DNA from 2 places in the Anaerostipes caccae L1-92 genome. Region 2 is predicted to be linked to the other one. Evidence: riboswitches for the same ligand, from Rfam matches in the RefSeq annotation. Region 2 holds a riboswitch; the other holds the start of a gene.

Region 1 (6,491 bases), 1.0 Mb from region 2:
AAGCTTATAACCAAATGAAAATAATGAAATAGATTGGGTCGACAATTAAGGATTGGGAATTACTTGTATTACTTTAGTGTGGAGATACGGGGTATTAATAGAAACATAGTGGAATCTAAAGTACGATTGCTTCATGAACGAGGACAGATACTTCAAGTATTAATAGAAACATAGTGGAATTTAGAGAGAGTTGCCTTTAAGGAGTCAAACCGAAGTTTCAATCTTAATAGAAACATAGTGGAATTTAGAGGAAAGAAGACCGGAAGAATAAGCTGGTATGCAACCACATCTTAATAGAAACATAGTGGAATTTAGAGTCGTTTGAATTGTTTTATCAGCACATCCACAGCATTTATCTTAATAGAAACATAGTGGAATCTAAAGTGGTTTCTAAGTTGTGTGTGATATATATAGACCCGTATTTATAGAAACATAGTGGAATCTAAAGTAGCGTGTTTAGAATTTCCGGTATCGTCTCAGCAAGTATTAATAGAAACATAGTGGAATCTAAAGATCACTGTTTTTGCAATTCCAACCATTTTTAAAGAGTAATAATAGAACCCATTGGAGTCTAAAGATTTCTTTTACATATTTAATGTGGAAACAAGAACGGTGATAATAGAAACATATTGGAATTTAGAGGTTTCAGTACCAGAAGTACCGATTAATGGTTTTGATTTTAATAGAAACATATTGAGTCTTAGATTGTCGACGTTATGCCAGAATTCATTGCAGATTAAGGCCTTAATAAAACTGTATGGTTACTCTGTCAAGAGTTTTGTATAAACATAAAAATTATATCAATTCTAATTAATTAAAGAAAAAACACAGCATTTGACAATCAATCTCATCAAAAGCTGTGTTTTTTATTATGTTATCTACTCTTTCCCATCCCAACAATAAGTACAGAGTTTTTTAGGATCCAATCCCACAGACTCAATCATATCATCCAGCCTGTGATATCTAAGCGATGTGAAATTCAGCTGCTTACAGATTTCATCGATCATACCCTGATATTCCGGAGAGTCCGGATTTGAAAACTTCTCCAGATGTACATTCTTGTAATCTCCGCTGATCTGTTCAATGATCCGGCGTGTGATCAGATCCATTTCAGAAGTAGAGCGTGAGAAATTCAAATATTTACACCCATATAAAATCGGCGGACAAGCCGGGCGGACGTGTACTTCTTTTGCACCGCTCTGATAAAGGAATTCGGTTGTTTCCCGCAACTGGGTTCCTCTTACGATGGAGTCGTCGATCAACAATAGGCTTTTATCCTGGATCAGTTCATGAACCGGGATCAATTTCATTTTGGCGATCAGGTTTCTCTTACTTTGGATAGTCGGCATAAAAGAACGCGGCCAGGTTGGTGTATATTTAATAAACGGTCTGGAAAACGGTATCCCGGATTCGTTGGCATAGCCAATGGCGTGAGCGATCCCTGAGTCAGGTACACCTGCGACTCTATCGGGAGTAGCATCATCACGCTGAGCCAGCTTCTTTCCGCATTCATAGCGCATTTCCTCGACACTGATTCCTTCATAAGAGGACGAAGGATAACCATAATAAACCCAGAGGAAAGTACAGATCTTCATATCTTCGCCGGGTTTAGCCAGAGTCTGGATACCTTCAGGTGTAAGAATCACGATCTCTCCCGGACCAAGCTCCCGGTCGGCCACATATCCGAGATTCAAATAGGCAAAACTTTCAAAGGAAATACAGTAGCCATCGTCTTTTTTGCCTACGGCTACCGGCGTGCGGCCCATTTTGTCTCTGGCGGCATAGATGCCTTTTGGTGTCAGCAGCACGATCGTCATGGAACCGTCAATGACATCCTGTGCATGCTGAATTCCTTCCACGAGATGTTCTTTCTGGTTGATGATAGCGGCAACCAGCTCCGTTGCATTGATATCTCCGCCGCTCATTTCAAGGAAATGTGTGTGGCCTGAATCAAACATCTGCTTTATAATTTCATCCGTGTTATTGATCTTTCCTACGGTCATGATCGCGTATGTGCCGTGGTGGGAGCGAACGATCAGCGGCTGCGGTTCGTAGTCGGAAATACAGCCGATGCCCATATATCCATGCATCTTGTTCACGTCTTTGTCAAACTTTGTCCGAAACGGAGCATTTTCTATGTTATGAATGGCACGGTCAAAACCGTCGTCTTTACTGTAAACTGCCATACCGGCACGCCTTGTCCCAAGATGGGAATGATAGTCTGTCCCAAAATATAAATCAAAAACACAATCCTGTTTTGAAGTGACACCAAAAAATCCGCCCATAAATTCCTCCGATTTGTAAATAAGATTATTCTGCTGTATTTATTATAACCAAACGAAAGGAACGGGACAAGGAAAGATTGGCATTCTTTCGAAAAGGGAATTGATTTAATTCAGTATATTCATTATAATACAAACATACCGTGAAACCGAGACATAAGAAAATTTTATATACAGGGGTGCTGGCAGACTGCCGGCTGAGAGTAAGACGAGAAGAGGTCTTTAACCCTTATACCTGATCTGGGTAATGCCAGCGTAGGAATAAAACAGTACAGCTGTACATGAGACTATTTCCCCGTTGGATTTGCCAGCGGGGTTTTTCTATGGAAACAGATTTATGAGGAGGAAGAAATATGAATGCAAGCGTAGCGATCCAGACACTGCCGGAGGCGGCCAATGATGAAGAATTGATCCGTATTGTGGACGAGGTAATTGATTATATTAAGAGCACGGGACTGAATTATTATGTGGGACCGTTTGAAACTGCGATCGAGGGTGATTACGATGAACTGATGGATATTGTGAAAGAGTGCCAGCATATTGCTGTCCGTGCCGGTGCGCCGTCGGTTGCGGCTTACATTAAAGTGTCTTATAAGCCAGAAGGGGATGTGCTTACCATTGATAAAAAAGTTACAAAACACCACCAATAAACTGTGGCCGGCAGCGGCGATTCTTGTGATTCTTGCTATGTGGCAGACTGCCAGCGGGACAGGGATGGTTTCAAAATTTCTGCTTCCTTCGCCGGTGGATGTGGTCAGAGCATTTGTAAATGATTTTCCACTGCTGATGGCGAATGCGAGAGTGACCATACTTGAATCGTTTATCGGTCTGCTGATGGGTGTTGTTATTGGTTTTTTAATGGCAGTGCTCATGGATCATTTCGATAAACTGTATAAGGCATTTTATCCGCTGATCGTGCTGACGCAGACGGTGCCCACGGTGGCCATTGCGCCGCTCCTTGTATTGTGGTTTGGATATGAAATGCTTCCAAAAGTAATTTTAATCGTTATCGTGACGTTTTTTCCGATTACCGTGAGCCTGCTGGATGGTTTCCGCTCGGCGGACAAGGATACGATCAGTCTGATGCGTTCTATGGGTGCGTCAAAGCTGCAGATATTCCGGTATGTGAAATTTCCGGGATCTCTTAGTCAGTTTTTTGCCAGCCTGCGGATTTCAGCTTCCTATGCAGTTGTGGGAGCCGTCATTTCAGAATGGCTGGGTGGATTTGAAGGCCTGGGTGTCTATATGATCCGGGTTAAGAAAGGTTTTGCCTTTGACAAAATGTTTGCGGTGATCTTTATGATTTCTGCGATCAGTCTCCTGCTGATGTGGGCCGTGAATCTTCTGCAGAAAAAATGTATGCCGTGGGAGAACCGGGAATAGCCGAAAAAGTGAAAAGAGGATGATAATTATGAAAAAGAGAATGTTAGCTGTATTACTTTCTGTGTTATTGATCACAGCAATGACTGGCTGCGGATCAAAGAAAGAAGAAGCCGGGGACGGAAAGCTTAAAAAGATTACATTTGTTTTGGACTGGACACCGAATACCAATCACACGGGTATTTACGTGGCAAAGGAAAAAGGATATTTTAAAGAAGCCGGACTGGATGTGGAAATCGTACAGCCGCCGGAAGACGGAGCAGAAGTGCTTGTGGGCTCCGGGAAAGCACAGTTCGGTATTTCATTTCAGGATACGATGATGCCTGCTGTCGTTGGGGATGATGCTCTTCCGATTAAGGCTGTGGCAGCGGTTTTACAGCACAATACTTCTGGGATCGTATCCAGAAAGGGTGACGGAATCAAACGTCCGAAAGGGCTGGAAGGCAAAAAATACGCCACTTGGAATCAGGATATTGAAAAAGCGATCTTAAAACAGGTGGTAGAAAAAGATAAAGGGAATTTCAGCAAAGTAAACATGATTCCGAGCACTGTCACAGATGAGGTCTCTGCATTAAAGAGCAAAAAAGTGGATGCCATCTGGATTTACTATGGATGGGCAGGGATTGCTACGGAGGTGGCCGGACTTGATACAGACTACTTTGCGTTTAAAGATATTGATCCGGTCTTTGACTATTATACGCCGGTGATCATCGGGAACAGTGAATGGATGAAAAAGAATCCGGAAACGGCAAAAGCATTTTTGTCAGCCGCAAAAAAGGGCTATGAGTATGCCATTGAAGATCCCAAAGATGCAGGAGATATTCTCTGCGAAGCCTCGCCGGAACTGGATTCCAAAATGGTACAGGCCAGCCAGAAATATATGAAGGATCAGTATAAGGCTGAAGTGAAGCAATGGGGCTATATTAATCCAGAAAGGTGGAATGCATTTTATAACTGGATCAGTGAGAAAGGTCTTTCAAAAACAAAGATTCCGGAAAATACCGGATTTACCAATGACTACTTGGAGTAAAGAAAATGTCGGATTTGACTGTAACGGGTGTTACGCTTGCATATGAGAATACAAATATAATAGAAGACATTAATATAGAGCTGCATGACAATGAACTGGTCTGTCTGCTGGGTGCCAGCGGCGGAGGGAAGACGACTTTGTTTAATGTGATTTCCGGACTGAAAAAACCTGATCAGGGAAAAATCATGCTGGACGGCAGGGATATTACGGGACAGCCGGGGAATATCAGTTATATGCTTCAGAAAGATCTGCTGCTCCCTTATCGGACAATCGAGGATAATGTAGCACTGCCGCTTTTGATTAAAGGTGAGAACAAAAAAGCTGCCCGTCAAAAAGCCGGGGAACTTTTTCAGGAGTTTGGCCTCGAAGGCACTCAGAAAAAGTATCCGAAACAGCTTTCGGGAGGTATGCGCCAGAGGGCTGCGCTTCTGAGGACCTATATGTTTTCTAAGAATGTGGCTTTGCTGGATGAACCTTTCAGTGCATTGGATACACTGACGAAAAGTGATATGCATCGGTGGTATTTGGATGTGATGGACAAGATCCATCTGTCTACACTGTTTATCACCCATGATATTGATGAAGCGATCCTGCTTTCAGACAGGATTTATCTGCTGACCGGAAGACCCGGAAGGATTACGGAAGAAATTGTGATCCGGGAGCCTAAGCCCCGGAGAAAAGATTTTAATCTGACGGAAGAATTTCTGGAGTATAAGAAAGATATATTGAAAAAGCTTTAGACAGATATGATTATATTAATACAGGCCTTTGGAAAAAATTATATATTGTTTTCCAAGGGTCATTTTTTATAATTTTAATTAGAGGGATAACATATATAAACGGGTGCACAGGGCTGCATCCGTATTTCATTTTTAAAGAGAAAACTTGCTATCGGATTAAGGTTCCATTTTCAGTACAATATTTGCACAAAACAAGAAAAAAAGAGTGACAACAACTGCTATTTTCTGAAAAAACGAAAGAGAATATAATGAAAGCACAAATAAAATTGAAACAATCAGGAGGAGCAGACATGTACGAAAAAGAAATGATCATTAAGAACAAAACAGGACTTCATGCCAGACCAGCAACGGATTTATCTACGTTATGCCAAACTTATGAAAGTGATATAAAAATCAGGACAAATGATACGGAAATTGATTCCAAGAGTATTATCAGCATTTTGTCAGGAGGGATATGTAAAGGAACAAAAATTAAACTTGTAATAAACGGAACAGATGAAAAAGAAGCAGGAGAGAAAATCAGTGAATTTATTGAAAATTTAAAGGAGTAGATTGCTTTGGAATTAAAAAGCAGACCGGCATATATTTTAAAAATTATACTAGAACAAAAAAACGGTTATACGGTTGACCGAATTATTGAGAAATTAAACATTACAAAGAGAACATTTTACTATGATTTTGAACTGATCAATGACTGGCTTAAGAGCAGGGAATTAGGCAGGCTGGAGATACAGTCAAAAATTATCTGTGTCAAATCAAAGAAAATTGAAATACTGGAAGCTGAGATGAGGAAGAACGGAAGCTACTATTATTCTGTACAAGAGAGAAGAATACTGGAACTCTTAATGATACTGCTGTCTGCTGAGGTTGTAACAATAGAGAAGATGCAGAACCTTTTTGATGTCAGCAAAAATACAATCTTAAAAGATATTAAAGAGTGGAAAAAAATTTTGGGTAACCAGAATATTTCTATAGCCAGTTCGATCAAGTTCGGATATGTACTCCAGGGAGAAGAATTTGCAATCAGAAAAATTGTGGGAAAGGAAATTAAGAAATTAC
Region 2 (6,491 bases):
GAGTATCCAGAGAATCGAAAACTCCAGAGGCGTCAGTGTCACTTCCTCTTCCCCGTACAGACATTGGTGTGTATTCCTGTTCAGCACCAGTCCGGCAATCTCCAGAGTATCTTCGCTGCTCTGTCCGCTGCCGTCATTATAGCGGATAAACCGGCGCAGCTGAGCTTTTACTCTGGCCATCAGCTCCAGCGGTTCAAACGGTTTTTCAATATAGTCATCCGCTCCCAGGGTCAGTCCGTTGATCTTATCCATAGATGCTGTCTTTGCGGTCAGCATAATAACCGGAAAGTTATGGTCTTTCCGTATTTCTTTTAATATTTCAAAACCATCGATGTCCGGGAGCATCACATCCAGAATTGCCAGATCAATCTGCTCTTGTTTCACACATTCCAGTGCCCCGGCACCGCTGTAGTACTTGAACACCTCATAATTTTCATTTTTCAGATAGAGTTCTATAAAATCGGCAATTTCTTTTTCATCATCTACTACAAGCACGTTTGACTGCTTCATTGATACCTCCTAAATCTTCTTGCCGCCGTTGATCACCTGAAACGGCACGTCTTCCTGTTTCTTCGCCATATCCGAGAGCGTATGCCCTTTCTTCCCATAAATGGGTGTGTGATAAAAAACAGTTTTCAAACAATCGTAAAAAATCTTTTCGTCCTCTTCTTCGGCATCCAGGAGTCTGGATACTTTTACAACCGTGTCCAGATAACTGGCACCGTTCTGGATCATCAGAATGATGGACTTCATAATAACCATAGCCTTGTATCGGTCGTCCTCAATCTCCTCCAGAATATAGGTAAACATCTCGGAAACCCCCGGCCATCCGGTCACACCGTTGCCCATAGCAAGCGCCACATACTCATCTTCCGTGTATTCCCTGAAATTAAGATCCTGATGCTCATTCCACTCGTCAAACACTTCATTCCGGTCAAGGACCTCACGGCTCACCATAAACAGGCGCTTAGTTTTCTCATTGCGCAGCAGGATGCCGCTCCGCCAAAAGACGATCCGGATCAGCAGAAACCTTTCCATCTCGTCATAAGAAATCTTCTCTCCTGTCACCTGCACAAAAATATCATAGCAGTAATATACATCCAGAATTCCGTAAGTAAACAGCATCCCGAAAATAACCTGCTCCCATCTTGTATGCCGTTCCATGATCCTTCCGGACTTGTGGCTCTTTAAAGTAAAATAAAACAGATCCTTTGCTTCTATATTAACAGCCACCTGGTCCTCTTCTACATGAATGAATCCCAGATACCTGAGCTGCTGAAGATCGTTAAAATTGGGCTCCAGTGCAAACTGCCCATCCTTCTGTTCCCAAAGTTCAAACAAAAGGTCAATCGCCTCCGACTGAAGCATCCAGAGAAGAACCTGGGGCTCATCGATAAGTCTGCCGGCGATCTCCCCGGCCAGTTCAAGCTTGGCTGCATCTGCCTGCACCGGCAGAAAGAGGCGTTCACAGATTACGATTAAATTTCTTGTTTTATTGGTAGATAGTTCTTCTACATACGGCCGCTCTGAATACAATATTCTTGCCATCCTGACCACCTCTTTTTCTAATTTATTGTATCACAGTTTTTTGATTTCTTCTATTCTTTCTATTGCCATATCGTATCCCATCTGATACGTCTCCCTGAGCACATCGATATCCTTTTCAAAACTGTCAATGGGATGATCCGGCCTGAGAATCACAGCCTTTCCTTCTCTCTCCAGTCTCTCGCAGTACCTCACGGTGCGGTTGTACTCAACATGACGGTTCAGAAGAAGATCCGGAAGTTTCGGATACTTCCTTTTCAGCAGCCTGGATGTAACCTTATGGCTTTTGCTGAGTTCCTTTTGATATCCCTTTGGTCTTGTGAGTACGATCAAATGCTTGTCATTGCCGTCCCGTATTGCCTTGCGGACCGGAATCGGATCTGCAATTCCTCCATCAAAATAGGGAATACCGTCCAGATTGATCGCCGGGAAAACAAGCGGCAGTGCGCAGGTTGCCCGCAGCATCATGCACTCCTCATCCAAGTCTTTTCCATCTTTATACTCGATTTCTCCGGTCAGGGCATTGGTAACTCCCACCAGAATTTTTCCGTCGTATTTGTAAAAGGTGTCCCAGTCAAAAGGATATAATTTGTTTGGAATCACATTGTAAACAAAATTCAGCCCGAACAGACTTTTTTCTTTAATCAGATTCTGCCTTCCTATATATCTGGGGTCATTTCTATGATTCATAAGGATCTGAAGATTTCTCTCCCTCTGCCTGGATACGTAAGAAAAACCGTCACAAATGCCGGCTGACACTCCAATCACATATGGAAACATAATGTCGTTATCCAACAGGGCATCCATCACCCCTGCACTGAAAATAGGCCGGAATGTCCCGCCCTCTAATATTAAACTTGCCATTTTCTCTCACTCCTAACTGCATTTGGGCACTCCCCGGAATCCGCGGAAATGCTTCTTCTTTATTATAGCACAAAAACTGGAAACTTATTGTATGAGTTTTTATCACCGGATGGTCTATATTGACCAGTATTGCAGTTTTCAAACCATTGCACTTTCTAATAAACAATGATACAATACGAAAGATGACCTTTAAGGTCGTTTTTGAAACTAAAATGGGAGCTTTTACGGGCTGAGAGGAAGGATAAACCTTCGACCATCATACCTGATTTGGGTAATGCCAACGTAGGGATTTAGATGCTTATTGTAACGGAAGCATGTATATTAAATAGTAATGTTCCGAAAACTAAATACTGCATTTTAGATTCCCTCCCGACTGATTGAAACGAGGAGGTTGTAAGATGACTTACACAACACAGATGAATGCCGCCAGAGCCGGCATCGCAACCAAGGAAATGGAAACTGTCGCTGCCTATGAAGGCATGGATCTTCAGAAGCTTATGAGAGAAGTCGCCGCCGGCACAATCGTCATACCGGCCAACAAAAATCATAAATGCTTAAAGCCGTTCGGCATCGGCAATTCCCTGAAAACAAAGATCAACGTCAACCTTGGAACATCCAGAGACTGTCTGAATTTGGATGTAGAAATGAAGAAAGTAAATCAGGCTGTCTCCATGGGTGCGGAAGCGATCATGGATCTTTCTTCTTTCGGGGACACACAGACCTTCAGAAGAAAGCTTGTGGCTGAATGCCCGGCCATTCTGGGCACTGTTCCGATTTACGATGCCATTGTATACTACAACAAGGCTCTCAAGGATATCACATCCAGAGAATGGATCGACATATTTAAAATGCATGCAGAGGACGGAGTCGACTTCATGACCATTCACTGCGGGATTAACCGCAGTACCGCAGACCGTTTTAAGGCTATGAAGAGACAGATGAACATTGTTTCCCGCGGCGGATCATTGATCTTTGCCTGGATGGAAGCTACCGGCTGTGAAAATCCGTTCTTTGAATACTATGATGAGATTTTGGACATTTGTAATGAATATGACGTTACTCTAAGCCTCGGGGATGCCTGCCGTCCGGGGTGCCTGAAAGACGCCAGCGATATTTCTCAGATCGAGGAGTTGGTAACTTTGGGAGAATTGACGGCCCGGGCCTGGAAAAAGGATGTTCAGGTAATGATTGAAGGACCCGGACATATGCCAATGGACCAGATACAGGCAAATATGAAAATTCAGCAGACGATATGCAAAGGCGCGCCTTTTTATGTATTAGGACCGCTGGTTACCGATATCGCCCCTGGATATGACCATATCACTTCAGCGATCGGAGGTGCCATTGCAGCGGCATCCGGTGCAAGCTTCCTGTGCTATGTCACACCGGCCGAACATCTCCGTCTTCCAAATGTAGATGACGTAAAGGAAGGCATCATGGCTTCTAAGATCGCAGCCCACGCAGCGGATATCGCCAAAGGTATCAAAGGAGCTGCCGACTGGGACAATCAGATGGCCGCAGCAAGACAGAAGCTTGACTGGGAAGCACAGTTTAATCTTGCCCTGGATCCTGAAAAGGCCAGGAGGTACCGCGCTGAATCAAAACCTGAAAGAGAAGATACATGTACCATGTGCGGAAAAATGTGTTCCGTTCGAAATATGAATGCTGTGTTGGCAGGTGAAGATGTCGACGTAGTATAAACTAAAGGAGGATTTTACAGATTTATGAATGAAGAAAGAGGCGGCTTTTCCAGCAGAATTGGCTTTGTGCTTGCGACTGCAGGATCAGCGGTAGGATTAGGAAACATATGGAGATTTCCATATTTGGCAGCTAAATACGGAGGCGGCAGCTTCCTTTTGATTTATCTGATCCTTGCAGTGACCTTTGGGTTTACACTGATGATCACCGAGATTGCTATTGGCCGGAGAACCGGAAAAAGTGCCATACATGCATTTTCCTATTTTAATAAAAAATATAAGTTTATCGGTTATCTGACCAGTATCATACCGTTTATTATTTTCCCTTATTACTGCGTCATCGGAGGTTGGGTTACAAAATATCTGTTTGTCTCAATAAGCGGAAATATCAGCCAGGCGGCTGGAGATACATTCTTCGAAGGCTTTATCAGCCAGTCTGTAAGCCCTATGATATGGCTTCTGATCTTTGCAGGACTTGTACTGATCGTCGTAGCTCTCGGGGTTGAAGGCGGTATTGAGAAAGTCAGTACGATCCTGATGCCAGTCTTAATTGTATTGCTGATCGGAATCTCCGTTTACTGCATTACCAGAAAGGGAGCCATGGAAGGTGTACTGTATTACATCAAGCCAAATCTCAAGGATCTGACACCTACCACATTCCTGGCTGCTCTGGGACAGCTGTTCTACTCCATGTCCCTTGCTATGGGAATCATGATCACATTTGGTTCCTATATGCCGAAGAAGTCTAACCTTGAGAAGTCTGTTTCACAGGTAGAGATATTTGATACGGGTGTTGCATTCCTGTCCGGGCTTATGATTGTTCCTGCAGTCTTTGTATTTTCCGGAGGAAATGCGGATATGCTTGCATCCGGACCATCCCTGATGTTTAAAATGCTTCCAAAAGTTTTTAACAGCATGGCCCTGGGAACTGTTATCGGAGCTGTCTTCTTCATTTTAGTTTTCTTCGCGGCGCTGACTTCTGCGATTTCTCTTTTAGAAACGCTGGTCTCCATCGTAATGGATAAGTTTCATTTATCCCGGATCAGAGCCTGCATTACCATGTTTGTCATTGCAATGATCATGGCAGTGCCGTCATCTCTGGGATTTGGCATATGGAGTCATATCAAGCTTCTTGGCTTCAGTTTTCTGGATTTCTTTGACTTCCTGAGCAACAGTGTCCTGATGCCGATTGCAGCATTCTGCACCTGCATGTTTGCCGCTTATGTGATCAAGCCAAAAGAGATCATTGATGAAGTAGAAAGTTCAGGAGATTTCAAACGTAAAAATTTATATATTCCAATGATTAAATTTTTTGCACCGATTTGTATCATTGCCATTCTCCTGTTCTCCATACTACAGGGAATGGGTGTTATCACAGTATAATATTCTTTCGAAAAAGACACCGTATTCTGCGGTGTCTTTTTCGTGTCTAAACGTTGTCCATTTCATACATCTGATATTTTTCCGGAACCTGTATATAAGCTACCCTGTAAAAGTTATATTTTTTAATCATATACTCCTTGGCCCGTTCCAGGACATAACGATAGCAGTCTGTCATTCCATTTGCAAAAGAGTCGACTTTCCCATCATGCAAATGCTGAACTGCGGCAATAATCAGTTTATTTATTTTCTGAATTACTAGTTTTTTATTGGCATAATAAGCAATATAATGTCCCCATTCGGTAAGACGAAATGCCTCGATTAATATAGCACGCAGAGGCTCTAATTCAATATGTTTTAAGAGAGCTTCAAATATATCTATGATACAAATGGAATCTGGAAGTATAAATTTCTCTTCTAACTCTGCCACTTCCGATACAGTAAATTTAGGACCGGCTGCCAGTGCTGCCGGATAAATAATCAATGTAAGCAGCTGCAGTGCATGAAAATACTGCAGAGCTTCCTGTGTACGCCTTGGATTCGGAAGCATTTGATTCACCCGTGAATCATCTGGCTCTATAACAATAGTTCCCTTTGCATTTAAAGTTTTTACAAGCCCTCTCTGCTCTAATTCATTTAGTGCTTTCCTGATCGTAGATACAGAAACATCGTACTGTCCGGCCAGCTGCTTTTCAAATGGGAGATAGGTTCCGCAGGGATATTCCCCGCTGCCAATTTTCTGATTCAGATCACTGATAATTCTTGAGTAAAAGTAGTCTTTACCGCGTGTTGGTTTCCATAGAAACGGTACATCAGACGATACAGGACATCCAGGTGTGGAATCAGCTAAATACTCTAAGGTAACTGCAATTGAATCTGCAAATCTTTGAAATAATTTGTCTAGCTGACTGTGTTTCACAACTGGGTCCCTGCCCTTTAATATATCAATTATATCTGCTGTCATCGAGTCTGAACCCTGCAGATAAGTCTCTAAAAAATAAGGAC

What was found. A riboswitch is a leader RNA that binds a small molecule or an ion and turns the genes downstream of it on or off. The one in region 2 is predicted to bind thiamine pyrophosphate.
Region 1: it holds a riboswitch for thiamine pyrophosphate, as region 2 does, so the genes downstream of both, ANCC_RS01920 (thiamine-binding protein) here and thiC (phosphomethylpyrimidine synthase ThiC) in region 2, are expected to answer to the same signal.

Annotation. Positions count from the first base shown of each region.
Region 1 covers NZ_AP023027.1:373,904-380,394, forward strand. Annotated here, with positions in the region: gene ANCC_RS01915 (amidophosphoribosyltransferase) at 879-2,285, opposite strand; TPP riboswitch at 2,448-2,561, shown strand; gene ANCC_RS01920 (thiamine-binding protein) at 2,636-2,932, shown strand; gene ANCC_RS01925 (ABC transporter permease) at 2,901-3,665, shown strand; gene ANCC_RS01930 (ABC transporter substrate-binding protein) at 3,694-4,692, shown strand; gene ANCC_RS01935 (ABC transporter ATP-binding protein) at 4,698-5,432, shown strand; gene ANCC_RS01940 (HPr family phosphocarrier protein) at 5,723-5,983, shown strand; gene ANCC_RS01945 (BglG family transcription antiterminator) at 5,990-6,491, shown strand, end outside.
Region 2 covers NZ_AP023027.1:2,919,664-2,926,154, forward strand. Annotated here, with positions in the region: gene vanR (VanR-ABDEGLN family response regulator transcription factor) at 1-510, opposite strand, end outside; gene ANCC_RS14115 (hypothetical protein) at 520-1,548, opposite strand; gene ANCC_RS14120 (patatin-like phospholipase family protein) at 1,579-2,409, opposite strand; TPP riboswitch at 2,612-2,715, shown strand; gene thiC (phosphomethylpyrimidine synthase ThiC) at 2,808-4,109, shown strand; gene ANCC_RS14130 (sodium-dependent transporter) at 4,134-5,489, shown strand; gene ANCC_RS14135 (GntR family transcriptional regulator) at 5,536-6,491, opposite strand, start outside.